Regions from separate parts of the Shinella sp. JR1-6 genome, predicted to be linked through region 3. Evidence: predicted binding sites of a transcription regulator. Region 3 holds the regulator's gene; each other region holds the start of a gene.
What was found. Region 3 encodes LexA, which represses DNA repair genes until DNA is damaged. Its sites were predicted from a motif close to TGTTCNNNNTGTGTTCNG; they were not measured.

Region 1 (9,601 bases), on a different contig from region 3:
CAACCATGACAAAATACCCGGTTGACGTACGGGAAGGCGATACACGACACAACCCATTGATAGGCCTCACCAAAGTCGAATAGTACGACTTATAGCCAATTTTCACCACGTGACCGGATTCTAGGGGCGGCGCGGTTCACGTACGGTCAGCAACCGGCACGAACCGTGCAACCTGCGGATTTCCAAGTCAAATGCCCGAAATATGAATTCGCCTGTGGACAACCTCGCGGCGAATCGGCCGCCTCACGCGGCGGCAGCCACGACCCGGTTTCGGCCGGAGCGCTTTGCCTCATAAAGCGCGGTATCGGCGCGCTTCAACAGGGCTTCCGGACTGTCTCCGGCCGACAGCGCACTGGCAAGGCCGAGCGAAGCGGTGATGGACAGGAAGACGTCCGTGCCGGGCACGCGGAACGGTTCCCGTTCGACGATCGTGCGGAGGCGCTCCGCGACACCTGCCGCCATGTCGGCAGAGGTATCCGGCATCACCAGAACGAACTCCTCCCCGCCGTAACGGCAGGCAAGGTCGGCGCCGCGCACGGCCGAGCGCACGCGGCTGGCGAATTCGCGCAGCACCGCATCGCCGGCATCGTGGCCATAGGTGTCGTTGACCAGCTTGAAGCGGTCGATATCCGTGATGCAGACCGACAGAGGCCGGCCCCGCGCCGTCGCGCGGTCGATCAGCAGCTTCATGTGGTTGTCGAGATAACGACGGTTGTGCAGACCTGTCAGACCGTCCGTGACGGCCAATTCGATCGTCTGGCGCACGCTGGCGCGCAGGCGGTCGTTGCAGCGCTTGCGGCGGATCTGGGTGAGGCTGCGGGCGATCAGCTCGTTCGGGTCGATCGGCCGCATCAGATAGTCCGTGACGCCGAGATCGAGTGCGCGCACCACCATGTCGTCGTCACCCTGCTCCGCGATCAGCAGGATCGGCAGAAAGCGGGTGCGTTCCAGCGAGCGGAGCTGCGAGCACAGGCGCAGCGGATCGTAGTCCTCGAAATTGGCGTTGACGATCACCAGCTCGAAATTGCTTTCGGCCGCCTGGAAGAGTGCAGCCTGCGGATCGGACATCGAGGTGACCTCGGCGATCGGCTTCAGCGCGCGGGTGATGCGCTCCTGGGAGCTGGCGCGGCCATCGACGAGGAGGATATCGCCCGGCTCGTCGCCGAGATTGCTGTCCAGCCCCTCCTCCAGGGAAATGGCGCGGGCGGTGGCCGCGCGCATGCGCAGCTCGTCCGTCAACGTCTTCAGCCGCACGAGGCTCTTCACCCGTGACATGAGTTGCAGGTCGTTGACCGGCTTGGTGAGAAAATCGTCGGCGCCGGCCTTGAGGCCGCGCACGCGGTCGGAGGGCTGGTCGAGCGCCGTCACCATGACAACAGGGATATGGGCCGTGCGCGGATTGGCCTTCAACCGTTCGCAGACCTCGAAACCATCGATGCCGGGCATCATGATGTCGAGCAGGATGAGATCCACCTGCGTGCGTTCGCACATGGCAAGCGCATCATAGCCATTCTCGGCCGTCAGCACGTCGAAATACTCCGCGAGCAGCCGCGCCTCGAGCAGCTTTACGTTTGCCGGAATGTCGTCGACGACGAGAATGCGCGCTGTCATGGCCCTGACCTCCGACTCATGCGTCGCCGAGATAGGTTTTGATGGTTTCGATGAATTTCGGAACGGAGATCGGCTTGGAGACATAGGCCTCGCAGCCGCCCTGGCGGATTCGCTCCTCGTCGCCCTTCATCGCGAAGGCTGTGACGGCAATCACCGGGATGACATGCAGCTCGTCGTCTTCCTTCAGCCACTTGGTGACTTCGAGGCCGGAGACCTCGGGAAGCTGGATATCCATCAGGATCAGATCCGGACGGTGTTTGCGGGCAAGATCAAGGGCTTCCATACCATTCCGGGTCTGGATGGTCGTATAGCCGGACGCCTCGATGAGATCCCGGAAGAGCTTCATGTTGAGCTCGTTGTCCTCGACAATCATCACCTGCTTGGGCATCGTGCGTCCCTGTTCCTCTCGCCGGCCTTGCAACCTTCCGGTGGATCGATAAGTTGCGGCAAAGCCGAAATCACCCAGCTTGTCCGCATCGACGTTAGCGCGACTTGGTTGATTAAAAGGTAAATTTCCCGAGGAAAAACGATGAAAAGCCAAAAAGATACACCCGCGGTTGCCGATGCCGAGGCAACCGCCGTCGCCATCCTCGGCTGGCTGGCCGGAGAACCCGAACTGCTCTCGCGTTTCCTCTCGCTCACCGGCGTCTCACCTTCGGATGTGCGCAATGCCATCGACGATCCCGGCTTTCTCGCCGGCCTCGTTGCTTTCCTGATGGAACACGAACCGACGCTCCTTTCTTTCAGCACCGCGACAGGTGTCACGCCGGAGGCGGTGGTGCACGCCCACGCCGTCCTCAGCGGGCCGGGCGGCAGCGACGATTTCTGAGCGGGCGGTAAGCGGGGGTCTCCACGCGCTTGCCTGTGCGTCGTCATGCCTTCACCTCCCGCAGCGCTTGAGACTCGTGAATTTAAGCGGTGATGTCGCGATGTTCAATATTTGTTCCGCATGATGAGCACAGCCGAATCGCGTTTTCCGGGCTTCTGCCGCGACTGCCTTGCCGGGCAGCCTGTGAACCTGCGCCGTTGTCGCGCATGCGGCAGCCCCCGCCTCGTCTATCATGCCGAACTCTATGGCCTGACGCTCGCCCATATCGACTGCGACGCCTTTTATGCGGCGATCGAGAAGCGCGACAATCCTGACCTTGCGGACAAGCCGGTCATTATCGGCGGTGGCAAACGCGGCGTCGTCTCCACCGCCTGCTATGTCGCACGGATCCACGGCGTGCGTTCGGCCATGCCGATGTTCAAGGCGCTGGAGGCCTGTCCCAACGCCATCGTCATCAGTCCGAACATGGAGAAATACGTCGCCGTCGGCCGGCAGGTGCGCGCGATGATGCAGGACCTGACGCCGCTCGTTCAGCCGCTTTCCATCGACGAGGCCTTTCTGGAGCTCAAGGGCACCGAACGCCTGCACCACGATCCACCTGCCCGTGTGCTCGCCCGATTTGCCCAACGCGTCGAAAACGAAGTCGGCATCACCATCTCGATCGGCCTTTCCTACTGCAAGTTCCTCGCCAAGGTGGCTTCGGACCTCAACAAGCCGCGTGGTTTTTCCGTCATCGGCGAAGCCGAGGCGCTCGACTTCCTGCGCGAGAAGCCGGTGCTCCTCATCTGGGGCGTCGGCAAGGCCTTTGCCGAGACGCTGGAGCGCGACGGCATCCGCACTGTCGGCCAGCTGCAGACCATGGAGGAAACCGACCTGATGCGCCGCTACGGCGTCATGGGCAAACGGCTCTTCAACCTCTCCCGCGGGCAGGACGACCGGGAGGTGCATGCGAACGATCCGGCCAAGAGCGTATCGGCCGAAACCACCTTCTTCGACGACATTTCAAGCTATGACGAGCTGGTGGCGCACCTGCGCCGTCTCAGCGAGAAGGTCGCCACGCGCCTGCGCAAGTCGGGCATCGCCGGCCACACCGTCGTCCTGAAGCTGAAGACGGCCGATTTCAAAGGCCGCACGCGCAACCGCAAGCTGGAAGACCCCACCATGCTCGCCGACCGCATCTTTCGCACCGGTATCGAGCTTCTGCGCAAGGAGGTGGACGGCACGAAGTACCGGCTGATCGGCATCGGCGTCAGCGATCTTGCCGATCCCGGCCGCGCCGACCCGCCCGATCTCGTCGATCCCGCCGCCAGCCGCCACGCCGCCGCCGAGGCCGCGATGAACACCCTGCGCGACAAGTTCGGCAAGGCGAGCGTGGAGACCGGCTACACGTTCGGCAAGAACGGCCCCAACCGGTTTCACGAAAAATTGACATTCAAGACCGCCGGAAAAATCGACGGACCCACCGAATAAATCCCGGCAAGCCAGCGTTCTTGACTGCATCGGGATGGCACAGATCGGGGGATCGTCTGCGTGCATCAAGCCTTCCTTAAATCGGATGCACTACGCTTCCTGCCGGTTTGTATTGCGTACGGATGGGTCACATGAAGTTTCGCCTCGTTACCGGCATGAGCATAGTGGGCCTGATGCTGAGCTGCGCCACCGCGCTCGGCGGCACGCTCGAAGGTCCGCTCCAGATCATGGTGTCGAAGGACCTGCAGGAGTTGAAGGTCTATGACGGCGGCGTGGTCGTCGCCACATCGCGCGTTTCCACCGGCAAGGCGGGACATTCCACGCCGACCGGCATCTTCTCGATCCTCGAAAAGAAGCGCACACATTTCTCGAACCTCTATGACAGCGCGCCGATGCCTTTCATGCAGCGGCTGACCTGGTCGGGCATCGCGTTGCACGCCTCCAACAGCGTGCCCTCCTACCCCGCTTCGCACGGCTGCGTGCGCCTGCCGAACGACTTTGCGAAACTGCTGTTCAGCACGACGCGCCGCGGCGGTCATGTCCTCGTCACCGACCGCGAGATCACGCCGCAGCGCATCGTGCATGCCGCGCTGTTCAAGCCTGTCGTCGTCGTTCCGGATACGCCGCTGCTCTCCGAGGCCGGCCTTCGCCCCGCGCTCATCGAAGCCGGCGAGAAGAGCGTCGAGGTGGCGATGACCGATCCGAAGCCGGAGGTCATCACGCCCATCGTACAGAGAACAGAGCAAGACCCGATCCGCATCCTGATCACCCGCCGCGGCGAGCGCGAGATGCTGATGGATCTGCAGACGCTGCTGACGACGCTCGGCTATGACGCCGGCGTGCCGGATGGCCTGCACGGCAAGCAGACCGTTACCGCCATCCGCGCCTTCCAGCTCGCGGAAGGGCTGAAGGAAGACGGCATGATCTCTCCGGAGTTTGTCGCCGCCGTCTACGCCAAGGCCGGCAAGGGGGCGCCGCCGAATGGGCAGATCCTCGTGCGGCAGAAATTCAAGCCCGTCCTCGAAATGCCGATCACCATCCGCAACCCCGAAATCGCCCTTGGCACGCATTTCCTGCTGGCCCGCGAGGTCGATGCCGACAAGGGCAAGGCGGAATGGTACGGCGTCAGCATGGACAACCAGCTTTCGCAGGCGACGATGAAGCGCCTCGGCATCACCACCGAAGCCGATGCCGCTGCCCCCGAGGTGCTGGCAAAAACCCTCGACCGGCTCGATATTCCGGAGGACATGCGCCTGCGCATTTCCGGCCTGATGGGCGAAGGCGCCTCCCTCTCCATCTCCGACACCGGGCTCGGCCCGGAAACCGGCGACGGCACGGACTTCATCACCGTGACGCGCAAGGTGCAGAAAGCCGATGCAGGAGCGGTACAGAGCGGCAAGACATCGAAGAAAAAGAAGAAGGCATCGATCACCGTCGTGAACTGACAGGCAGCTGTGGCCTGCCTTGCAGCAGGCCATCGATACCGCCTGCCGGCGAATGTCTCGACGTGGGCGCCGTCCATGACATGATGCCCCTCACTGCCTCTCCTCTTCAAAGGTGTCTGAATGACCTTTGGAAAACGCGTGACGCCACCCCAGCCGGCCCCTGTCGTCCCGATCCCTCATGCGCTTGCCAAGGATAGTCCCGGCAACGCGTCCGAGCTCGTTGCGATCGTCGTCGATTTCGTCAACCATCTCTTTTCGGCAGGCCTTTACCGCGCCGACGAGGTGCCGCATCGGCTGATCCAGCTCTACCACGCCGATTTCTACATCGCGCAGGTGCTGAACGGCGGGCACAGCCAGTTCGTTCACAATTGCGGAACACGAAGGCAGGCCATTCTTGCCAACGCCATGGCAGGGTTGTCCGCCATGGGCGCGCCCCACCATGCCGCACTGCTGGGTGAGCTCGGCCTCTGGATTGCCGCCAACCCAGACCAGGCGGATGCGCAGACCGGCTTTTCCGGCGGCCGGGACGGCGCGCTCGATGCGCTGGACAAGCGTTTCGAGGAGGCAGAACGCCTCAGGCCGGCAACGGACCAGGCGGCTGCCTGGATCAAGGCATGGCCCGACATCCGCTATCTCGATCCTGCCGGTTTCGAAGCGGCCTGGGAACAAGGTGCCCTTTCCAATCCCCGGCGTGCGCTCCGGCTGTCGAAAGCCCGCATCGAAGCCTTCCGGCAATCTCTTTCCGACCCTCTGCTCCTCGCTTTGGGGCTCGCGGCCGATGCGGCGGACGAGACCCTGATTGATCCGGGAACCACAGAGGTGATCGACATCGGCGGCCGCCGCGAAGAGGTCCGGCTCGTCCAGACGAGCTTCGGACTGCGTGGCGCAGCCTGCGCCGGCGGCTGTGTCCGCCTCTACGCCTTGCAGCTCGGCGAACGGGACGTGACCTGGACGGCCGTCTCCCTGATCGGCATCGCGGAGCGGACGGACGTCGACGCCATCACGGCCTTCGTCAGACACGAACCTGTCGCCGCAGCGGCCGACCTCCTGCTCCGCCGCGCCCGGCCCGCCGCAACCCATTGCGCGATCCAGCCCGCTGCGATGGCCGACGGCATTCCCCACCCGATTTTCCGGATCTCGATTGCCGACGACATGCTGATGCTGACAAAGGCAGGCTCGGGCTACGTCCTGGCGGGGCGCGCGCCGGGCGACACCCATGGCCCCGTCTCCTTCGCGCAAATCGCGGTGCACGAACGGGAAATCGACGGCCACGCAGGCTGAAAGGCCCCTCTTCACCGCTGCCGTCTTGAGACATGCCAGGCGACGAACATCACCGGCAGAATATCCCACGCCGCCGCCTAAGCGCTGCGTGCTGCGATTTCCTCCAGGGAAACCGTGCCGCGGGCCTCGGTGACCGCACCATCGACGATCCAGATGGCCTTGCCGAAACAGGCGACCCTGCCCTCATGCACGACCGCGCCGTCCCCATCATTGCAGGCAAGAATGGGACGCCGCGTGTGCCTGCTGTAACGAAGGAGCGCGGGGAGATAGGCCGCGTCGTCATCGAGATGCGGGAAGAATTCCAGCGGCATCAGATTGAGGGCTTCGCCCTCCACATCCTCCGGCCGTTCCCCAAGGAAGAGCGCGTCGGTCGCGATCGTCGGCGCCATGAGAATGGCGCCGGCGCTGACACCGATCAGGACACCGCCGCCTCGTGCCCAGTCCCGCAGGGGCGCGAGCAGCGCACTGCGCTTCAGCCGCATCAGGAAATCGCCGGTATGCCCGCCGGAAAGGTGAATGGCATCGCAGGCGAAGAGCCGGGCGACGTCCATGGCATCCCGGGTGAGGTCCAGGTCGTGATAGAGACAGAGATCAAGGCCAAGCCGCGCGTAATAGGCCCTGCCCGCCTGAAAAAACGTACGCTCCGGATCCGGGCCCGACGCAACGTAACCGACCCGGGCGCCGCCGCGCCGCTCACGAAGGAGGCCCAAGAGACAGGCATCGATCTCCGCGCCCTCGCCCGCGGTCTGGTCGCTGTAGAGGACGAGGTTGACCAAGACACTCCGTCTCCCGTGCCTCAGACCAGTTCCACGTCCAGCACACCCGGCGTCGAGCGCATGGCGGCGGCGATTTCCGAGGAAATGCGGAAGCGTTCATTGAGCTCCACCTCGATTTCCCGCTGGCCGTTGTCCTTGATCACGATGAAGGAGACGAGGCCGTCGCCCTTCGTGTTGAGATGGGCGGCGATGGAGCGAAGCGGGCCGCTGTCGCGCACGTAGACGCGCAGCGCCTTCTGCGTCTGCAGCGATTCTTCCTCCAGCGAGCGCAGCGTCTGGATGCGCAGGCCGATGCCTTCCGGCCGCTCTTCCGCCTGCACGGTCAGGACCAGCGACTTGCCGGGCTCCAGCAAGTCGCGGTACTGGTTCAGCATTTCGGAGAACAGCACTGCCTCGAACTGGCCGGACGAATCGGAAAAGGCGACGATGCCCATCTTGTTGCCGGTGCGCGTCTTGCGCTCCTGCTTGGAGGTCACCGTGCCGGCGAGGCGACCGGCGGTCGCGCCGCGCTTCACCGCCGCGGCGAAGTCACCGAAGGTCTGCACGCGCATCTTGGAGAGGATCGGCGCATAGGTGTCGAGCGGGTGGGCCGACAGGTAGAAGCCGAGCACCTGAAATTCGCGGTGCAGTTTTTCCGAGGCGAGCCAGGGCGTGTAGGACGGAAGCGTGATGACCTCCGGCCCCGTTGCCGCGCCCATGCCGAAGATATCGCCCTGCCCGCTCGTCTTGTTTTCCTGCGCGCGCTGGGCGGCGCCGAGAAGCCTGTCGAGGCCGGCGATCATCGCCGCGCGATCATGGCCGAAACAATCGAAGGCGCCGGCGACGATCAGGCTTTCGAAGACCCGGCGGTTGACGAACTTGGGGTCGATGCGCACGCAAAAATCTTCCAGACTCTTGAACGGCGCCGTACCGCGCACATCGACGATATGCTGCACCGCGGCCCCGCCGACGCCCTTGATGGCGGCAAGCGCATAGTAGATGCGGTTTTCCCCGGTCTCGAAATGAGGGAACGAGGTCTGCACCGAGGGCGGGATGACCTCGATACCGAGCCGGCCGGCATCCTGCCGGAAATCGTTCAGCTTGTCCGTGTTGGACATATCGTAGGTCATCGACGCGGCGAGGAACTCGACCGGGTAATGCGCCTTGAGATAGGCCGTCTGGTAAGAGACGATGGCATAGGCGGCGGCGTGCGACTTGTTGAAGCCATAGTTCGCGAACTTGGCGAGCAGGTCGAAGATGAGATCCGACTGCGGCTTCGACACGCCGTTCTTGACGGCGCCATCGACGAAGCGGGCGCGCTGCTTGTCCATTTCCTCCTTGATCTTCTTGCCCATGGCGCGGCGCAGTAGATCGGCTTCGCCGAGCGAATAGCCAGACAGGACCTGGGCGATCTGCATCACCTGTTCCTGGTAGACGATAACGCCCTGCGTCTCCTTGAGGAGATGGTCGATCATCGGGTGGATCGATTCGATCTCCTCCTCGCCGTGCTTGCGGGCGTTGTAGACCGGGATGTTCTCCATCGGGCCCGGGCGATAGAGCGCCACCAGCGCGATGATGTCTTCGATGCAGTCGGGCCGCATGCCGATCAGCGCCTTGCGCATGCCCGCGCTTTCCACCTGGAACACGCCGACCGTCTCACCGCGCGACAGCATCTCGTAGGTCAGCTGGTCGTCGAGCGGCAGGCTTTCGAGCTTTACCTCGATTGCGCGCTTGCGGATGAAATCGACCGCCGTCTTCAGCACCGTCAGCGTCTTCAGGCCGAGGAAGTCGAACTTGACGAGGCCGGCCTGCTCGACCCATTTCATGTTGAACTGGGTGACCGGCATGTCGGAGCGCGGATCGCGGTACATCGGCACGAGCTGCGAGAGCGGACGGTCGCCGATCACGATACCGGCGGCGTGCGTCGACGCGTGGCGGTAGAGGCCCTCGATCTTCTGGGCGATGTCGAGCAGGCGCGCGACCACCGGCTCCTTCTCCGCCTCTTCCTGCAGTTTCGGCTCCTCTTCGATCGCCTTGTAGAGCGGCGTCGGGTTGGCCGGATTGTTCGGCACGAGCTTGCAGATCTTGTCGACTTGGCCATAGGGCATTTCGAGCACGCGGCCGACGTCGCGCAGCGCCGCGCGCGCCTGCAGCGACCCGAACGTGATGATCTGCGCCACCTGCTCGCGGCCGTATTTCTGCTGCACGTA
Region 2 (9,601 bases), on a different contig from region 3:
CTTCGTCGACGACCGCGCCGGCCTGAGCGCCGGCATTGGCCGTTCGGGTCTGGTAGTTGCGGAGATCAGCCATGTTTTCCTCTCGTAAAGCCCCCTGTGATGACGGTGTCGGGTTCCCGTTTATTCGCCGAGGGTTCGGCACGAAAGCCCGGGCAACCGCTGTGGGGCTCCAGCTTGCCTGTAAACAATATGCGCATGAATTGTGTCTCGTACAAGACCCGCGCCCCTCGCGGACCGCGGATCCCGGCATCGTCAGAGTTCGCGCAGCACGGGCGCGGCCTTCTGCCCCAGAATGCGCCAGGTCCCGGCAAGGCCGATGCCGACGGTCATGACGAGGGCTGTAACGACCGTCATGACGGCGACGTCGGGCAGGAAGCTCGATGGCAGCGTCATGATGCGGCTCACCACGAACCAGGCCGCCACCCCGCCGGCAAAGAGCGCGAAGAGCGCCGTCGCCAGACCCAGCATCAGATATTCGTAACTGAAGGCACGGATCAGCGTAGCGCGTGTCGCGCCGAGCGTCTTGAGCACCACGGCATCGTGCACGCGCGCCCGGTTGCCGGCCGCAAGCGCCCCGGCGAGCACGAGGATCGAGGCGATGAGCGCGACGGCGGCCGCCGCCCGGATGGCAGTGGCGAGCTGGCCGACCAGCTCGTTGACCACATCGAGCGCATCCTTGACACGCACACTGGTGATCGTCGGGAAGGCATTGGTGACTGCCTTCAGGGTCGCCGCCTCCTGCTCGGCGGTTGCCTGCGGGTCAATCACCGTCGACAGCCACGCATGCGGCGCGCCGGCAAAGGTGTTCGGCGAGAAGACCATGACAAAATTGATCGACAGCGATTCCCATTCGACATTGCGGAAGTTCGCGATGCGCGCCGTGATGTTGCGGCCGAGCACATTGACCGTCACACTGTCGCCGATCTTGAGCCCGAGCTCGCGGCCCTCCTCGGCGGCGAAGGAAACGAGCGGCTCGCCAGAATAATCCTCCGGCCACCATTCACCCTCGGCAAGCGTTGAGTTTTCCGGCGTGCGCTTGGCATAGGTGATGCCGCGGTCTCCGCGCAGCACCCACTGCCCTTCGGGCGGCACCTTGACCTTCGAGACCTCGACGCCGTTCAGCTCCATGACACGGCCCCGCAGCATGGGCACCTCGATGATCTTGCCGTCGGGCATGTTGGACTGGAGCACGGTGCGGAACCCGTCCAGTTCGCTGCCCTGGATATCGACGAAGAAGAAGTTCGGCGCGCGCTCCGGCAGATTGCCGGTCAGTTCCCGGCGCAGGTTGCCGTCGATCAGCGTCAGCGTGACGAGGAGCGCAAGACCGAGGCCGAGCGACAGCACGACGGACGAGGTGAGCGCCCCGGGCCGATGGATATTGCCGATGGCAAGCCGCAGCGACGGCGAATTGACGCGCGGACTGCGCCGCGCGATCGCGGTGATCAGCATGGCAACGACACGCAGGACCACGAAGGCAAAGGCAATTGCCCCGAGGAAGACTATGGCGATGTAGCGGTCATAGGCCGTGACGATGGCGAGCCCGGCCAGCGCCGCAAGGAAGACCGCCGCACCCGCGACATAGGGCCAGCTCGGCAGGCGGCCGGTCTCGAATCCCTGCTCACGGAAGAGCGCCGTCGCCGGTACCTCGCGGGCATGCCCGAGTGGCATGATGGCGAAAGCGAGCGCCGTCAGCAAACCGAAGACGGCGGCAAGCAGCAGCGCCGAAGGATAGATCGTCGCCTCGGCCGGCACCGGCAGCACGCCGTCGAGGAAGCGCATCGCCACCATCGGCATCAGCGCACCCGCCACGAGGCCGATCAGGATGCCCACCGCGGCGATCAGGGCGATCTGCGCGAGATAGACCAGCGCGACCAGCGAGGCCGGTGCGCCGAGGCACTTGAAGGTGGCGATGACGGAGCGCTTGGAATCGAGATAGGCGCGCACCGCATTGGCGACACCGACACCGCCAACGATCAGTGCCGTCAGACCGACCAGCGTCAGGAACTGCGAGAAGCGCGTGATGTTGTTGGTCAGCGAAGGGGCTGCGCTGTTGGAGGTACGGATCGACCAACCGGCCTTCGGGAAGGCTTTCGTGGCATCCGCCCGCACCTTCGCCAGCGAAACGTCGGTATCGGCAAGCCGGATACGATAGGCGTTCTCTACGAGACTGCCGGTCTGTACGAGACCGCTCGCCTGCAGGGCCTCTTCCGAGACCATCAGCCGCGGCGCGAAGCCGAAACCTTCCGAAACCGCGTCCGGCTCGCGAACCAGCGTCGCCGTCACCTTCAGACGGGCCGTGCCGAGCAGGATCTCGTCGCCGACGGCGATGCCGAGCCGGTCGAGCAGCAGCGGCGCGACGACCGTGCCATAGCGCTCGCCCTCTTTCGCGAAGAGCGTAGCGGACGGTTGCTGCGGGCTGGTTCCCAGCGTGCCGTAGAGCGGATAGGCGCCATCGACACCCTTGGCCTCGACCAGCGTCTGGTCGGATCCATCGGGCAGGCGCGCCATGGAGCGCAGGCTGGAGGAGAGAGAAACATCGCCGAGCCCCTGGAAGTGCTTCAGCTCTTCCGGGGTTGCGAAACGATTGTTGAATTCGAAGCGCACGTCACCGGCAAGCAGGGTCTGCCCCTGCGAGGCGATCGCCTGGGTGATGGCGCTCGACACCGAATTGACGCCCGCGATCGCCGCCGTTCCGAGCGCGATGCAGGCGAGGAAGATGTAGAACCCCTTGAGGCCGCCACGCATTTCGCGCAGCGCCAGGCGAAGCGCCATTGGAACCTGCCTGAGGACCGCGCCGACCCTCATGCGGGTACCGCCTCTGCCAGTGCCGCCTTGACGGGCGCCGCGCCGGAAACGATCTCGCCGGAGCGCATGGCGACCTGCCGGCTGCACCGGGCGGCAAGCGAGGGATCATGCGTCACCAGCACCAGCGTCATACCGCGCTCGGCCTGCTTGGCGAAAAGAAGGTCGGCGATCTGCCGGCCCGTCTCGGTATCGAGGTTGCCGGTCGGCTCGTCGGCGATCAAGAGCTTCGGCGAGGGTGCGAGCGCCCGGGCGATCGCCACGCGCTGCTGCTCGCCGCCCGAAAGCTGGCCGGGATAGTGCGACAGGCGCTCACCGAGGCCGACCGCCGTCAGCTCCCGCCGGGCGATCTCGAAGGCGTCCCGCACATTGGCGAGTTCCAGCGGCACCGCGACGTTTTCAAGCGCGGTCATGTTGGGAATGAGATGGAAGGACTGGAAGACGATACCGACATTGCGGCCACGGAAATCGGCCACCTGGTCCTCGTTCATGCCGTGCAGGCCCGCGCCGTCGATATGGATCTCGCCGCTGTCGAGCCGCTCGAGCCCGGCCAGCACCATCAGGAGCGTCGACTTGCCCGAACCGGACGGGCCGACGATACCGACCGATTCGCCGCCATCGATGACAAGGTCGATCCCCTTCAGCACATGCACGGAGGCGGCCGCCCGGCCGAGGGTGAGATCGGCTTTTTTGAGATCGATGATGGTTTTGGCCAAGGAATTCTGCCCTATATGTCTTCAAACAACCGGAATGCCAGCAATCTAGGATCAGCGACATGTCGTTTAAAGCGGCGCTTTCATTTTTCGCCTCACTTGCAATCACAGCTTTGTTATCCGTGGGCAGCGCCCGGGCGGAACCGGTGAAGCTCGTCGGCTTCGGCGACAGCCTGATGGCCGGCTACCAACTGCCCGCGGCGGATGCCTTTCCGGTGAAGCTGGAAAAGGCGCTGCGCGAAAATGGCTACGAGATCGAGATCGCCAATGCCGGCGTTTCCGGCGACACCAGCTCCGGCGGCCTTGCCCGGCTCGACTGGTCGATCCCCGAAGGCACGCAGGGTGTGATTCTGGAGCTCGGCGCCAACGACGCGCTGCGCGGGATTCCACCGGAAGAGACGGAAAAGAACCTCGACGCCATGCTGACGCGTCTCAAGGAGCGCGGCATCGCAGTGCTGCTTGCCGGCATGCTGGCACCACCGAACATGGGGCCCGAATACGGCGAGCGCTTCAACGGCATCTACCAGCGCATGGCGGAAAAACACGGCGTCACGCTCTATCCTTTTTTCCTGGACGGGGTCGTCACCAAGGCGAACCTGCAGCTCGAGGACGGCATGCATCCGAATTCCGAAGGGGTGGACGTGATGGTTGCGACGATTCTTCCCGCCGCCGAAGCGTTCATCAAATCGATACCGGCGAAGGAGTAGTTTTCGCGGGTGCGAAATAAGGGTTGCGCAAAAATCCATTGCGTGATTCGCTGACAGTACATTCCAGCAGGGAGAAGTCGCCATGCCGAGACTTTTCGTCGCCCTCGAAGTGCCGCGCAATGCTGCCATGAGCCTCTCCTTGCTGAGAGGCGGACTTCCCGGGGCCCGCTGGATCGATGTCGAGAACTTCCACATTACCTTGCGTTTCATCGGCGACATCGACGGCCGCACCGCCGACGAGGTGGTCGACAAGCTCGACCGCATAGAACGCCCGGAATTCCAGCTGGCCCTGTCGGGCATGGGCTCCTTCGGCTCGAAGAAACCGCATTCCGTCTTCGCCGGGGTGACGCAGGCGCCGGAAATGTACGCCCTCCAGGGCGAGATCGAGCGCATCTGCCAGCGCCTCGGCCTTCCCGCCGATCCGCGCAAATTCACACCCCACGTCACGCTCGCGCGCCTGCGCAATGCCCGCACCGAGGACGTCGCCCACTATCTTTCCGGTCGTGGCAATTTCTACACCGCCCCCTTCACCGTGAACCGCTTCGTGCTGATGTCCTCGAAAGAATCCGTCGGTGGCGGGCCATACCTCACGGAAGAGGTTTTCCCACTCTACGAGGCCGGCGGCGGCTGGGATAGCGCGGACCTGCGCGATCACCTGATTTGATCGGCAAGCTATCATAGGGCAATCGGCCCGGGCCTGAGACGGCCTTTGCCGCAGCCGAGCCCGGCAAACCGGCCTTTAGTGCTCCCGCCGCAACACCTATAGATGCTGAGGGACTTTTGTCTTCAGCAACTGGACCAGCGCGGGGTCCATGAACGCGTAGTCATCCGGAATATCCAGGCAGATAAGCCGTTTACCCTTGAGAGCGGACCGGAACTTTGCCTGGACCTTGCTCCGATGGGCTTTCTCCATCACGAAAATGATGTCCGCCCAGCCGATCTCTTCTGCCGAGAGCGGATTTTCCGCGTCGTTGTTTGTGCCGGCGGAGGAAACTTCGATGTCCGGCCAGCTTGCGAACACCTGTTCGGCCGTCGGGCTTCGCAGCTTGTTCTGACTGCACACAAAGAGAACATTGCGCATGTTTTTTCTTTCTTCTGCCTCTCGCGCAGCGATAGCACCCGGAAAATGCGGGTGTCCACGCAAGAACACGGAATGAACACGGCCGGAATGGGTCTCCGCTGGACCGCCTTCGTCCCCCTTGTTCCGATTCAGCATTTCGCGGCACCTACCCGAATCACGTCAATCCCTTGTGGTGAACAAACCCTGAATCATCCGGAGTCAGCGATTCGTCTCCGATTCGTTCGCAGACTGTTCCGCAAAGGCCGCAGAAGCGCGAGAAAAGCGGCGCTTTTCGCCTTGCCCCTTGCCATCGGGCGTCTCGATGGGCATCTGTTGCCTGCCGGATGCGTCCGGCGGAGATGGAAACCTGCCGGGGCGTGACTTGTCGCAAGCACCGATGATCTTGAGCGGCCGCGGGGTCACCGCGGTGCTCGGCCCGACCAATACGGGCAAGACCCACTACGCAATCGAACGCATGGTGGCACATGAGACGGGCATTATCGGCCTGCCTCTGCGCCTTCTCGCGCGCGAGGTCTACACGCGCCTCGTCGACAAGGTCGGCCAGCACAATGTGGCGCTGGTCACCGGCGAGGAGAAGATCACGCCGCATATGGCGCGCTATTCGGTCTGCACGGTGGAGGCGATGCCGCGCGAGACGCGCGCCTCCTTCGTGGCGATCGACGAGGTGCAGCTTGCCGGCGATCTCGAACGCGGCCACATCTTCACCGACCGGGTCCTGCATCTGAGAGGGCGCGACGAGACGCTGCTGCTCGGTGCGGCCACCATGAAGCCCATTCTGGAGCAGCTCCTGCCGGGCATCCATGTGGTGGAGCGCCCGCGCCTGTCGCAGCTCTTCTACGCCGGCTCCAAGAAGATCACCCGCCTGCCGCAGCGTACGGCCATCGTCGCCTTCTCGGCCGACGAGGTCTATGCGATCGCCGAGCTGATCCGCCGCCAGCGTGGCGGAGCAGCCGTCGTGCTCGGCGCGCTCTCGCCCCGCACCCGCAATGCGCAGGTCGCGCTCTACCAGGAAGGCGACGTCGAATATCTCGTCGCCACCGATGCGATCGGTATGGGTCTGAACCTCGACGTCGACCATGTCGCCTTCGCGCAGGACCGCAAGTTCGACGGCTACCAGTTCCGCAACCTCAATCCCGCCGAACTCGCCCAGATCGCCGGCCGCGCCGGGCGGCACCTGCGCGACGGCACCTTTGGCGTGACGGGCCGTGTCGATCCCTTCGACGACGAGCTGGTCAAGCGCATCGAGACGCATCAGTTCGACCCTGTGCGCGTGCTGCAATGGCGCACGCCCCGCTTCGACTATTCTTCCCTCGTGAACCTGCGCAAGTCGCTCGATGCCCCGCCGCCGATCGGCGGGCTGACGCGGGCGTTGCCGGCCGTCGACCAGCAGGCACTGGAGCACCTGTCGCGTTACCCCGACGTCCGCGACCTTGCGACGACACCCGAGCGCGTCGAAAAGCTCTGGGAGGCTTGCGCACTTCCCGACTACCGCCGCATCACCCCCGCCCAGCACGCCGACCTCATCTCGACGCTCTACGCGGATCTGGTAAAGCGCGGCACGGTTAACGAAGATTTCATGGCCGATCAGGTGCGCCGCGCCGATCGAACCGATGGCGAGATTGACACGCTTTCGGCGCGAATCGCACAGATAAGGACGTGGACCTATGTGTCGAATCGGCCCGGATGGCTTGCCGATCCGACACACTGGCAGGAAAAGACGCGGGAAATCGAAGACCGATTGTCCGATGCGCTACATGAACGGTTGACGAAACGCTTTGTTGATCGCAGGACATCTGTGCTCATGAAGCGCCTGAGAGAGAATGCGATGCTGGAAGCTGAAATCAGTGTGAATGGCGATGTCTTCGTAGAGGGACATCATGTCGGGCAGTTGGCCGGTTTCCGGTTTACGCTGGCCTCCGGAACAGAAGGCCCCGATGCGAAGGCCGTGCAGACGGCTGCACAGAAGGCGCTCGCGCTGGAGTTCGAAGCCCGGGCCGCACGCCTGCATGCTGCCGGCAACGGCGACCTCGCGCTCGGCTCCGACGGCACCGTGCGCTGGCTCGGCGATCCCGTCGCACGCCTGACGGCGAGCGACCATGTCATGCGTCCGCGCGTCATCCTTCTCTCCGACGAGCAGCTGACCGGCAATGCGCGCGACCACGTCGCCGCCCGCATCGAGCGCTTCGTGAACCACCACATCGCGACCGTGCTGAAGCCGCTCGACGACCTTTCGCGCGCGGAAGACCTGCAGGGCCTCGCCAAGGGCCTCGCTTTCCAGCTCGTCGAAAATCTCGGCGTGCTCTTCCGCCGCGACGTGGCGGAAGACGTGAAGTCGCTCGACCAGGAAGCCCGCGCATCGATCCGCAAGCACGGCATCCGCTTCGGCGCCTACCATATCTTCATGCCGGCGCTTCTGAAGCCCGCCCCGGCCGAACTCATCACCTTGCTCTGGGCGCTGAAGAACGACGGCCTCGACAAGCCGGGATACGGCGACCTCATCCCGGTGCTCGCCGCCGGCCGCACCTCGGTCGTCACCGATCCGAGCTTCGAGCGCGCCTTCTACAAGCTTGCCGGCTTCCGCTTCCTCGGCAAGCGGGCCGTGCGCATCGACATTCTCGAACGCCTTGCCGACCTCATCCGCCCGCTGCTGCAGTGGAAATCGGGCACGCCGCGCCCCGAGGGCGCCTATGACGGCCGCCGTTTCATGGCGACGACCGCCATGCTCTCCATTCTCGGTGCGACGCCGGACGACATGGAAGAAATCCTGAAGGGCCTCGGCTACCGTGCTGATAGCGTAAAGGCAGAAGAGGTCGCCGCCCATCTCGCCGCGCAGGCACCGGCCGATGCCGCCGCTGCAGCCCCGGCCGAGGCAAGCGCGGAAATCTCCGACGAACACGATGCCGACGCAGCGGAGAGCGACAACGACGCACCTGTCGCTGCCGCAGAGGCTTCGGCTGCACCGACGGAGGCTCCGGCCACCGAGAGCGCGGAAGCACCGACAGAAGGTACCGTCGAAAGCGAACCGGTCGAAGTGAAGCCGGTGCTGCTCTGGCGCCCGGGCTCTCGCCACGACAACCAGCGCCAAGGTCATCGCCAAGGCGGCGAGCGCCATGGGGATCGCCAGGGCGAGCGTCAGGGTCAGGGCGAGCGGCGCGGCGGTGATCGCCATCGCGGCCAGCCGGCCGGCGAACGCGGCGAGCGGCGTGACGGCGGCCGCGGCCGCCCCGATCAGGCCAAGGGCCGCGACGGAAAGCCGCAGGGCGGAAACCGCCCCGATCGAAACGAGCACCGCCCCGATCGAAACGATCGCGGCGGCAAGCCGCAGCAGGCGAAGTTCGAGGCCCGGCCGCCCCGCAAGGAAAAGCCGATCGACCCGGATTCTCCCTTCGCCAAGCTCGCAGCGCTCAAGGAGCAGCTGAAGAAGTAAGCCGATGGCACGCAACGAGGAACAGCCGGCGGGTCAGGCGCGACAGCGCATCGACAAGTGGCTGTTCTTCGCGCGGCTGCGCAAATCCCGCTCGCTAGCGGCGAAATCCGTGGAAGCGGGCGATGTCAGCATCAACGGCCAGAAAATCCGCCAGCCCTCGCATATAGTGCACCCCGGCGATGTCGTGCTGATCTCGCTCGACCGACACGACATGGTCGTGAAGGTGCTGCATTCGGGCGAACGCCGCGGACCCTACGAGGAGGCCCGCCTTCTCTACAGCGACATGACGCCGCCCCCGCCGCCGCGCGAGGAACGCTCACTTTTCGAGCAGGCGACACGCGAGCGCGGCGCAGGCCGGCCCACCAAGCGGGAACGCCGCGAAACAGACCGCCTGCACGGTTTTCCCGGCGACGACGAGGATTAGAATTCTATACCTCGCAAGCGCCCGGCGGCGCATGTATTACGCTTGCAAACCGCCCGCAAAGCCTTTACCTCAGCCTCCGGGCGGCCCTCGATACGCGCGGTCTCCCTTGTCCGGCAAGCCGATCGCGTGACGGATCCTGCGGTGACGGATGGTCTCGTCCGCGCCCGCCTTATGACGATTCTGGAGTTCCTCATGACGTATGTCGTGACCGACAACTGCATTCGCTGCAAGTACACGGACTGTGTGGAAGTGTGCCCGGTCGACTGTTTTTACGAGGGTGAGAATTTCCTCGTCATCCACCCCGACGAATGCATCGACTGCGGTGTCTGCGAACCGGAATGTCCCGCCGAGGCGATCAAGCCGGATACCGAACCGGGCCTCGACAAATGGCTGAAGATCAACACGGAATTCGCCGCCGTCTGGCCCAACATCACGGTCAAGCGCGAT
Region 3 (9,601 bases):
GCCCCTCGAAAAGCGAACTCTCCTTATCGTCCTTGATCTCAACCGTTGCCACAAAACCACCTCTTCACCGGGTTGATTGAAGAGATAGCGTGGCACTGACAGTGTCGGCGACACTGACAGTGTCAGTTGCATGGCTGTATAGGGACTCATAGGAGAGATTGCGCGGAGGGGCGGCACTCCCTCGCGGATCCGGACAACCGTCCCGGTGTACCTTGCTCGCGCCCGCGCAGAGTCGCATGAATGGTCACCCGGGGCAAGACGGGTCGAAAAAGGCCTGTGTTCTATCGGCTGGAAAAGCCGCTAGTCTTTATCAAGATCGTCACACAAAATCTGAAACAGACGATCAACCTCGCTGTAAGGCCGAATTCTGAGGGTCTGCTGCAAGCCGCGCGCTCGCTCAACCTCTTCCAGTATCGGTACACCACTGCAAGAGTAGGCGTGTTTTCCGCCCCGAACCGGCCACTGCATTCGGTTATGAGTGTCGCTGCGCTCTTCGTGTTGATGTTTTCCGCGAAGAATGCCGCAACCGTCGGCCGCTCGTCGATGAATGACGGCCTTGGCCGTTTATGTGTTTTCCGGAGCAGAGTGGCCGTCACATATTCCTCGTATTCGCGCAGCGGCACGACGGCATATTTGCGGTGGTCGATTGTCGCCACCCGTACCTCGACGTATTTGATTTTCTTACTCATGCGTTTTCCTTTGGATTGGCGCATAGGGAGCGCTTGAGTGGTGGCAGGCCAAGGTTGTTCGCCCAAAGCCGGGAATGCGCCCCACGGCCTTTAAACCAGCTTTAAATTTGATCCAGTTTGCGGGCGGCCATCGCCTTGAGCGCCGAAATGACTTTCGCCGCCCGTTTGTTGTCAACAAAGCGCAAGGAGGAAACCTTGTGCGACCGTTCCAGCCACTTGTTCAGTTCCACGTCACCATTATCCGGTTTGCCGGTGAATTTCCCCCAGAGTGACCGGATAAGATCGACCTGCGCAGGCGTTGCCATCGTCGGCCGATAGCCATAGGTCCGTTGCGTCCAGGTCGAGCGGAAGCCCATAGCGGTGAAATACTTGATGACAGCGGTGAAGCCGGGCTGAGTGAGATCGGCCGCGCTTTCGCACCTGCCGTACCGGGCGAGGATCGCCCGGTAGCTGTCGTCATCAAGGGAAAGCTGCTTCTTCGCGACGTGAAGAAGGGCTATCTGTTTTGGCGTGATAGGGGATGTGAAAGCGCTACTCTTCGCCATCGTCATTCTCCATATACGGGAGCCATGGAAGGTGAGGCATCATGCCCATCGCGTCGAAAATCGTCACTCGCCCGAAGGGCCTCAAGGGAAACCCATTCGAAATCATCCTCAAGCGTTCGTGCGAGATCGCTTATGGCATCCATTTGAGTATCAACATACGTATAGAAGGCAGAGAATACCGCTTGAAGCTCGTCAAGAGTATCCTCGCGAAGTGGTCTATCCATGCCGTATTGGTCATATACCTGCATCACACGGCACATTGCGCGGACATTTTGTTCGGTCTCGCATAATATACTGGCGAGCATCCGTTCTTCGTTGGTAAGCAGCGTGCGGAGCATGCTATGTTCGTTGATCTTGTGAAGCATGGTGTTTCTTTCTCTTGGACATAGCTCCGCACTACGCCGAACAGATGCACGGAGAACATTGGTTTCAGATGGTACGCGGGTGGGTGGAGGCGGCTGCTAGGCCGCTTCCGGTCTCAAAAGCCTCAAGTCCGCCTGATCAGGTTTTGCCTTCATGACGGTTTTGATGTGCTGTAAACGGATACCACCTGTGCCGGTGGTCAGCATTTTGGCCTCGCGCAACAACCGCCCAAGGTGGCGGGCAGTTGTGCGCATGCCGAAATTCCCTATCGCTTCGTAGGCGTCCATTCCTTCGACACCGTAGGCTGCGCCGATCACATCGCAGTCGCGTCGATCCAGTTTCGGAAGCTGAATTTTCATGCCAAGGCGCTCATCCACCTGCTTCCAGGCGGACTGGTCTACCTTCGATTTCGCGAGCCGGGAGCCGTTGCCGCTCATGATGAGCGCGAGGTCGCACGTCTCCTGAAGGTTCTGGAGTTCCCGCTGCGCCGTCGCTTCCAGCGTCTGGATTTCATCAACAATGAGCAAGCGGCGCGGGTTATGCTGCCGATCCCAATCAGTTCTGGCGAGCTTGCGGACAAGCACGTTGTAAAGATCGCGGGTGTACGTGCAGTCATGATAAATCTCGAAGGCGGCAAGAAGCATTCGATACATGTCCGGCACGGTCTTGTGAGCCTGCCCGGCAAGGCAGTAGACTCCGCCGAGTTCCTTCGCCAGATAATAGAGAGCAGTTGTTTTGCCATGACCGGGATCGCTTACAACTTGCACCGGCTCTCCGAAATTCATGGTGTAATCTAGCCCGTCGCGAATGCGCTTAACGGCGCTGATCTCCACGAAGTACTCCCTCGCCGGCACATATGGCTTAATGAGTTCCATCGTACTTCCTTTGATTGTGAGCGGCGGCGGCGCGAACAAGCAGCGACCGGGCCTCATCCATTTCCCGCTGTTTCTCTTCCAATTGCTGGCGGGTCTTTTTCGCAGAACGTACAGGAACGATGGCGTGGCTGCCGCCGCCGTCCAGATCGACCGAGATCACCCCGGCTGGCGCGTTTGGAACGATTTGCGCTGCCCCCTCGCCGATCTCGATCAACTTGCCGAGAACGTCGATTTCAGGCACGGAACGCTGCATCTTGCGGAGCGCCTGCTTACGGTTTTTATCGCGCGCCGCGCTGGTCTGTGCACCGCGAGGATCATCATAGAGGAATTCGCAATCCGGCGTGGCCCATCCGATGCGCTCGCCCTGGACGGTTTCCACCAGCAACTCATTGAAGCCGTGATAGGCAGGGACGCGGACGATGACAGTGGTTTCAAAGCACCTGTCGAGTTCCGGTCCGGTCCACAACCGCCCGCCGAGGCTGAAGGCGTGCTTTTCCAGCTTGCGGCGCTCCGGCTTGGCGAAGGCCATGTAGAACTGGCTGTCGTCTATCAGCGTGGAAGCCCATCCGGCCTTCACATGCCCCTCGAAAGCCTGCGACGGCGACTTGCCGGCAAGCGCGCCTCCCTGAGGCAATGCCTCGTAGGTCTTCAGAAGCTGGAAAACCAGTTTGCAGAATTCGTCAAAGCCGTTCTCGTATGGAGGCATCGGCTTGCCGAGTTCCCGGCGCTTCGGGTTCATGCGGTTGTCGTCGATCCAGCCGGGAATATGTCGAAAATATTGCTGGTTCATCTGGCGGAAGAAGCCTTCAACCACCTTAGCGGATGCGTTATAGGCCCTCGCCCGGATGACACGGTTACGATCCTCTGCCGTGTAAGGCGTGATGCTGCAATTCAGCTTCAAGGCGTCCTCAAGGTAGTCGGCAAAACGGTATTCGGAGCCATTGTCGCAATAGAGCTTCTACGGCATGCCGAAGGCCGGATGCTGGCACATACGCTTGAATGCCTCGATCACATCGACGTTGCGCACGCCGCCGCGCTCGTTGAGAAAGACGAGTTCCCCGAAAACACGGTTCGTCGCCACATCGTGGAAGGCCAGAAACTTAGGGCTCGCGACCGTGCCGTTATTCCGGCGCACCATCACATTGATATGGTGCACGTCCATCACCACAATCTCCATGGGCTGGCGACCAGCTATCGTGCGACGGATGCGTGGCTTGTTGTCCTCGCTGGCTTTCCGGTCGAAGTTATGCCGATAGACGGCCTTAAACCGGGCTTCGGCCGACACGATGCTGTCGGGGATATTAAACAGCTTCGTGGCCTCGGTCTCATCGGTGACGACATAACCATATGCAGCGGTGAGGCGGCGCAGCTCGGCAGAAGCCATGAACCGGATCAGCTTGCGCGTGGTGCCTTTGACGATCAGCCCGCGAATGAACTGGACGATATCCTCGGCAATGGTTTCCTTGGCGATATCGTCAAAGGGAACCGTCTGCATCCACGCCCGGTTGATTAGGGCTTTCTTTTCGCCCTTGTCGCTCCGGACTTTCTGCGCAAGGCCCTGAAATCCCTCTGTTTCGAAAATCTTGATCCACTCATATAGGGTGGATTGGGTGAGCTTGCGTTTATGGCCGGTCCAGTCGAGCCGATAGGTACCGTGCAGCTTCTCGATTTCGGCCTTGCGTTCCGGGCTCCGGTACGGATGCTCCAGCGCCGGCGCGATGATGTCGTGTTTCCACGCGCGTTCCAGCCGAGCCATATCGTCACCGAGGCGGAAGCTTAAAACCGCTTTATCGGCTATTTGAAGGGTCTTTAAATGCTCTTGAAGATGGGGCGGAAGGCTGGAAACCCGTACCTGATACTGGATGCCGGAGCGACCGCCACGGCCGTGGAAGGTGCGGACTTCAAGGGCGTCGCCCCGCCATACCTGACCGCTTCTTGCCAATGAAAGTGCGCGGCGCGCTTTACGAAATGATATTCCTGCCACTTGGGCAAAGTCGTCTGCCGTAAGCCAGTTCGACATTTAGGCCGCCCGTCGTTCGATAGCTTTCAAGATCGTCTCCACGAGACGTTTGGCGTTCTCGCTACAAATGTCGCCGCTTAGTGACTGTTCAGCGGTCCTGCGAACAACGCCATTGGCTTTGCACCATGCATTGAAGGAGGAACCTTGAAGGATGAACTCTACGCGAACGTAGACCAGAAGCTCCTTCGAAGGAGTTTTGGATTTGGCTTTCATTTCAAGGCACACCTTGATAAAACTGCATTATGCAGACCGCATGTCCGCACAATGCAGATGTCATGCGGCTCCGTCCGCATTTTGTAGACGAGGGTGCCTGTGAGCGATGCGACAACGTTAAATGTGCCAGAGATTTTGGATCGGATGAAAGCGGCGTGTGGCATAAACACGGATGCCAATCTCGCTACTCATCTTGGAGTTTCAAACAAAACAGTTTCCTCATGGCGATCCAGAAATTCCTTGCCAATCGAGGCAGTCCTCCAGCTAACTGTAGAGACTGGCCGCAAGATCGATTTCTTTCTCTTCGGTGAAGATCGCACGCCTCTGTCGGGCGAAGATTTTGTTCAGCTTTTTAAGTTTGAAGATTTAACAATCAGAGATTTTGAGATCGCCGGAGAGGCCATAATCGCTGAATTGCTCGGTCAATTTGCGGCCGAGGAATTGGCGTTCATGAGCGAGAGCGAGGTAACCGAGGCTGGGAAAAGCTTAGGGGCGGCAATTCTGCGTACCCTTGCATTGGTTCGACATGAGCGGCGGTCGCTTCTTGACAGTGGTAAGATGGATGAAGCCGCATTCGATGAGTATGGTCGAAAGAGTTTCCGCAGTGATTTACCTCATTTCATAAGAGCAATTGAAAACCGGACGGAGCGCCGCAAAAAGCAGGGTCCGCAATAGGGTCCGCAATCCCACGTGGGGTGATCGGCCATGAAGGTTAAGGGCCGCAATAATCGTTGTATTTTCAATTAGTTATTATATCCGCTGGAATGGCCGTGTTTGGGGTTACCAATTGGCGCATTGGGAACCCCCACTTTCGCGGCAAAAGCCCTTTAAAAACAAGGCAGCGCCTGTTTTTGAATTCCAGATTATCTATGCGCGCTATTCCGGATTAGCTCGCGCGCCTCCACCAGTACTATTATTGTTTCAGCAGCCCCTTGCAGAACACATATGGAACAGATAGTGTCTGTTCTGGATTTGTTTCACTCGATTCTCGGTGGAGGAGCCATGCTCACGCGGAAACAACAGGAACTTCTCCTGTTCATTCATGAACGGATGAAGGAGTCCGGTATTCCTCCCTCCTTCGACGAGATGAAGGACGCGCTGGATCTCGCGTCGAAATCGGGCATCCACCGCCTCATCACGGCGCTGGAGGAACGCGGCTTCATCCGGCGCCTGCCGAACCGGGCCCGCGCGCTCGAGGTGATAAAGCTTCCCGAAGCCTATGCCCAGAGCCTGCAGCCGCGCCGCGGCTTTTCACCTGCCGTCATCGAGGGCAGTCGCGGCAAGCAGCCCCCCGCTCCCGTCGCCGCCCCGCCGCGGCGCACGCCCGTGGCCGAGGTTTCCTCATCCGTCTCCGTTCCTGTCATGGGCCGCATCGCTGCCGGCGTGCCGATCTCCGCCATCCAGAACAACACCCATGACATCACCGTTCCAGCCGAGATGATCGGCAACGGCGATCACTATGCGCTGGAGGTCAAGGGCGATTCGATGATCGAGGCCGGCATTCTCGATGGCGACACGGTGATCATCCGCACGGCGAGCAGCGCCAATCCCGGCGAAATCATCGTGGCGCTTGTCGACGACGAGGAAGCCACGCTGAAGCGCTTCCGCCGCAAGGGCGCGTCGATCGCGCTCGAAGCGGCAAACCCCGCCTACGAGACCCGCATCTTCGGGCCGGACCGGGTAAAAATCCAGGGCAAGCTGGTTGGCCTCATTCGCCGCTATCACTGATCGCCCTGCGGATCGAAACTGCCTGTGCGCCAGTCGTAGCTGCGGTGGCGGGCCCAGGGCCGGTCGAGACTTTCCACGGCTGGTGTGACCTGCGCAGCTGAAAAGATGTTGGATAGGCCTTCGGCGTCCGGGTGGATTTCGAGGGCGCCGGTTCGCCTCAGGTGACGCGCCGTCACCAGGCGCGCACCCGAGCGGCAAGCCTCGAGCCGCAGGGCCAGGGACACGACGACGAGGTCGGCAGCGTCGCAGGCCGTGCCCAGGAAGGCGACGTCGTCGAGGGTCACGATCCGCCAGCCGCTTGGCGAGACGGCGGCACAGAAGGCCTTTGCCTCGCAGACGAAGCCATTGCCGGCCCGGGCCTCCGCGAGCGCGGACGCCATGGCGTCCCTCGCCTTCTGCCGGTCGGCCGTGCGCCGGGGCTTGTTTCGGCTTTCTGCAGCACCCGTGGTGCTGACGGCTTCTTCAAGGGTCAAGCCGGCGCTTCTGCGGATCTCCGGTTTTACAAGTTCGCCGAGCCGAAGGGCGCGCCGCCACTGCGAATAGATGAAGTCTGGCGGTCTTGCCCGGTTTGTGGCGACGGTTTCGCCGCGAAGGATGGCAACGAGGCGGCCATCCTCGGACACCAGCGCTTCCGGCGTGGCACCTCCAGCCGGAAAGCAGGCGATGGCGAGGCCGATCCCGACAAGCAGCGTTCCCGCATGGCGCAGCCGCGTGCGCAGGATGCAGACAAGCCCGCCACCAAGGCCGATCAGCAGGAACGCAATCGAGGGAATGCGGCCGGTGACGATCTCGCCCTTCCAGCTCGCAACCCATGTCGACAGCGCGATCATCCACTCGATGCCCTTGCCCATGATCGCGAAGGGCACGCCATCGAGGCCGAAAGGCATGAGCAGTACGGCGATGAGGCCGAAGGGCATGACGATCGCGCTGATGACAGGCATGGCGAGCAAGTTGCCGGCAAGTCCATAGGCCGGGATGCGATGGAAATGGCCGATGGAATAGATCAGGGTCGAGAACCCGCCGATCAGCGAGGACAGGAGCAGCCCGCCGAAGAAGCGCCCCAGCGCACCACCGAACAGTTTCAGGCGCCCTCCCTCGCCCTCGCGGCGGACAGGACGTTCCCGCCAGGCCGCATAGCCGGCGACGAGCCCGAGCGTTGCGGCATAGGACATCTGGAAGCCCGGATTGGTGACGGCCGACGGTGTCACGGCAAGGATGACGATGGCCGAGAGTGCCACGTTGCGCAGGCTGATCGCCGCACGGCCGAACAGCACCGCCACCAGCATGATGCAGATCATGATCCACGAGCGCACGGCGGAGATCGCACCGCCCGAAACGAGGATATAGAGCGTCACCATGACGAGCGCGCCGGCGGCGGCAATCTTCTTGGCGGGATAGCGTTCGGAAAAGCCCGGGATCAGTGCCATCAGAACGCGGGCGCCGACGAGGAAAGTGCCAGCGGCGAGCACCATGTTGAGCCCGGAAATGGCCAGCACATGGGCAAGCCCCGCCTCTCGCAATGCCTCCACCGTTTCCGGGCTGATCGCCCGCTGCTCCGCCGTCACCAGGGCCGCGGCGATCGCGCCGGCATCGCCGCCAATCCGCCCGCGGATATGCTCGGTGAGGTTGTTGCGCCAGGTCGCGACCGTCTGTCGAATCCGACCCTCGACGCCCGGCTCGGCCACTGCAACCGCACGCGGGGCCTGATAGAAGTAGCCGACCGCGCCGGTGCCGGCGAAATAGGCGTCGAAGGCGAAGTCGTTGAGGCCGGAAAGCGCCGGGCCAGAGGGCGGCCCGAGCCGTGCCCGTCCGGTTATCCCACCGCCGATCGGGATCGGCGCATGCCGACTGCGGGCGAGGAGCGTCACCACGCCGGGCGGGCGTTTGAGCACCGGGTCGCGTGTCGTATCGAGCGCGATGCGGTAGCGGATCGCACCCCGTTCGTCACTCTCGCGCGCCAGCACCCGCCCGCTGACATCGGTGGTAACGGGCGCATCAAGCACGACCGTATCGAGCCGCGCGCTTTCGAGCGCCGCCAGCAGCATGCCGACCGGAACGAAGAGTATCGCCCCGGCGGCGAGCGCAGTCCAATCCTCCCGATGTCTGAAGCGCCAGGCGGGCCAGAACGCGAAGGCAGCGAAAAGCAGCAGTGCTGGAAGCGATGGATCAGTAACGGCGGAAAACCACAGGGCCGCTCCAGCACCAAGGAAGACCGGCACGAACAGGAAGAAATGGCCATGTGCCCGTTCCTGCGCGAAGGCGGCGCGCCACGTCTGCGGCGTCTCGGAAGCACTCCTCAAGCGCCCCGCCGCTGTCAGAAGCACCACGACCCTGCCCCTGCGGGCCGGCGGATCGCGTGCCGGGACCGGCAGAGGAGCATCGTCAGGCGCCGCCCGCCAGGCATGCGCCTCGGGCACCTCCCGCCGTTCTGCGACCTTGCCCTTCTCCATGATCCCGGCCCCACCCGTTCACACCGCCATTGTGCAACCGAATGATGGAAACTTCAATCAGCAGTGGCCGTCACAAGTGCTAAGCAAGACAGAAAGGATGCCACCTCCGCATTTCGCGAAACACGCGTAAAAGTTGCTTGAAACTTGCTGGAAAGGGTAGATATTGCGTTGCCGGAAAGCCTATTTTCGCAATGCACAATTTGCCTTTCGTCTCGCTTGGCAGGCAGGTGCAAATGGGCTAGCAAAACGAGCATGTTCATGGTTCCGGCACAACTTCGTGCCGCCATTGGAAACAACGGAGGATCGTTATGACAGGAACAAGCGCGGGTGTATCGGTCGGTGGCAAAGCGGTTGAGCTGCCGACGCGATCCGGTACGATCGGCCCCGATGTGATCGACATCGGCACGCTGTACAAGAACACCGGCACCTTCACCTACGATCCCGGCTTCACCTCCACCGCATCCTGCGAATCGAAGATCACCTATATCGACGGCGACGAAGGCGTTCTGCTGCATCGCGGCTATCCGATCGAACAGTTGGCCGAACACGGCGATTTCCTTGAAGTCTGCTACCTTCTGCTGTACGGCGAACTGCCGACCAAGTCCCAGAAGGACGATTTCGATTACCGCGTCACGCACCACACCATGGTGCACGAGCAGATGAGCCGATTCTTCACCGGCTTCCGTCGCGACGCCCACCCGATGGCCGTCATGTGCGG

Region 1: a site for LexA is predicted at 2,542-2,559, ahead of EXZ48_RS07490 (DNA polymerase IV). Genes of this name have one in related genera too.
Region 2: a site for LexA is predicted at 5,522-5,539, ahead of EXZ48_RS16710 (helicase-related protein). Genes of this name have one in related genera too.

The regions. Positions count from the first base shown of each region.
Region 1 covers NZ_SHMI01000003.1:460,874-470,474, reverse strand. The annotation lists gene EXZ48_RS07505 (PleD family two-component system response regulator) at 244-1,611, opposite strand; gene EXZ48_RS07500 (response regulator) at 1,628-1,999, opposite strand; gene EXZ48_RS07495 (DUF3572 domain-containing protein) at 2,141-2,440, shown strand; gene EXZ48_RS07490 (DNA polymerase IV) at 2,564-3,910, shown strand; gene EXZ48_RS07485 (L,D-transpeptidase family protein) at 4,042-5,355, shown strand; gene EXZ48_RS07480 (DUF4375 domain-containing protein) at 5,494-6,636, shown strand; gene EXZ48_RS07475 (Type 1 glutamine amidotransferase-like domain-containing protein) at 6,714-7,412, opposite strand; gene dnaE (DNA polymerase III subunit alpha) at 7,433-9,601, opposite strand, start outside.
Region 2 covers NZ_SHMI01000008.1:189,073-198,673, forward strand. The annotation lists gene EXZ48_RS16680 (Bax inhibitor-1/YccA family protein) at 1-73, opposite strand, end outside; gene EXZ48_RS16685 (ABC transporter permease) at 253-2,805, opposite strand; gene EXZ48_RS16690 (ABC transporter ATP-binding protein) at 2,802-3,518, opposite strand; gene EXZ48_RS16695 (arylesterase) at 3,578-4,222, shown strand; gene thpR (RNA 2',3'-cyclic phosphodiesterase) at 4,305-4,886, shown strand; gene EXZ48_RS16705 (low molecular weight protein tyrosine phosphatase family protein) at 4,983-5,303, opposite strand; gene EXZ48_RS16710 (helicase-related protein) at 5,680-8,730, shown strand; gene EXZ48_RS16715 (RNA-binding S4 domain-containing protein) at 8,735-9,154, shown strand; gene fdxA (ferredoxin FdxA) at 9,347-9,601, shown strand, end outside.
Region 3 covers NZ_SHMI01000005.1:167,122-176,722, reverse strand. The annotation lists gene EXZ48_RS10775 (hypothetical protein) at 1-52, opposite strand, end outside; gene EXZ48_RS10770 (hypothetical protein) at 282-689, opposite strand; gene EXZ48_RS10765 (regulatory protein GemA) at 791-1,234, opposite strand; gene EXZ48_RS10760 (hypothetical protein) at 1,237-1,599, opposite strand; gene EXZ48_RS10755 (AAA family ATPase) at 1,696-2,472, opposite strand; gene EXZ48_RS10750 (hypothetical protein) at 2,459-3,373, opposite strand; gene EXZ48_RS10745 (helix-turn-helix domain-containing protein) at 3,431-4,492, opposite strand; gene EXZ48_RS10740 (helix-turn-helix domain-containing protein) at 4,805-5,380, shown strand; gene lexA (transcriptional repressor LexA) at 5,708-6,433, shown strand; gene EXZ48_RS10730 (ComEC/Rec2 family competence protein) at 6,427-8,883, opposite strand; gene gltA (citrate synthase) at 9,192-9,601, shown strand, end outside.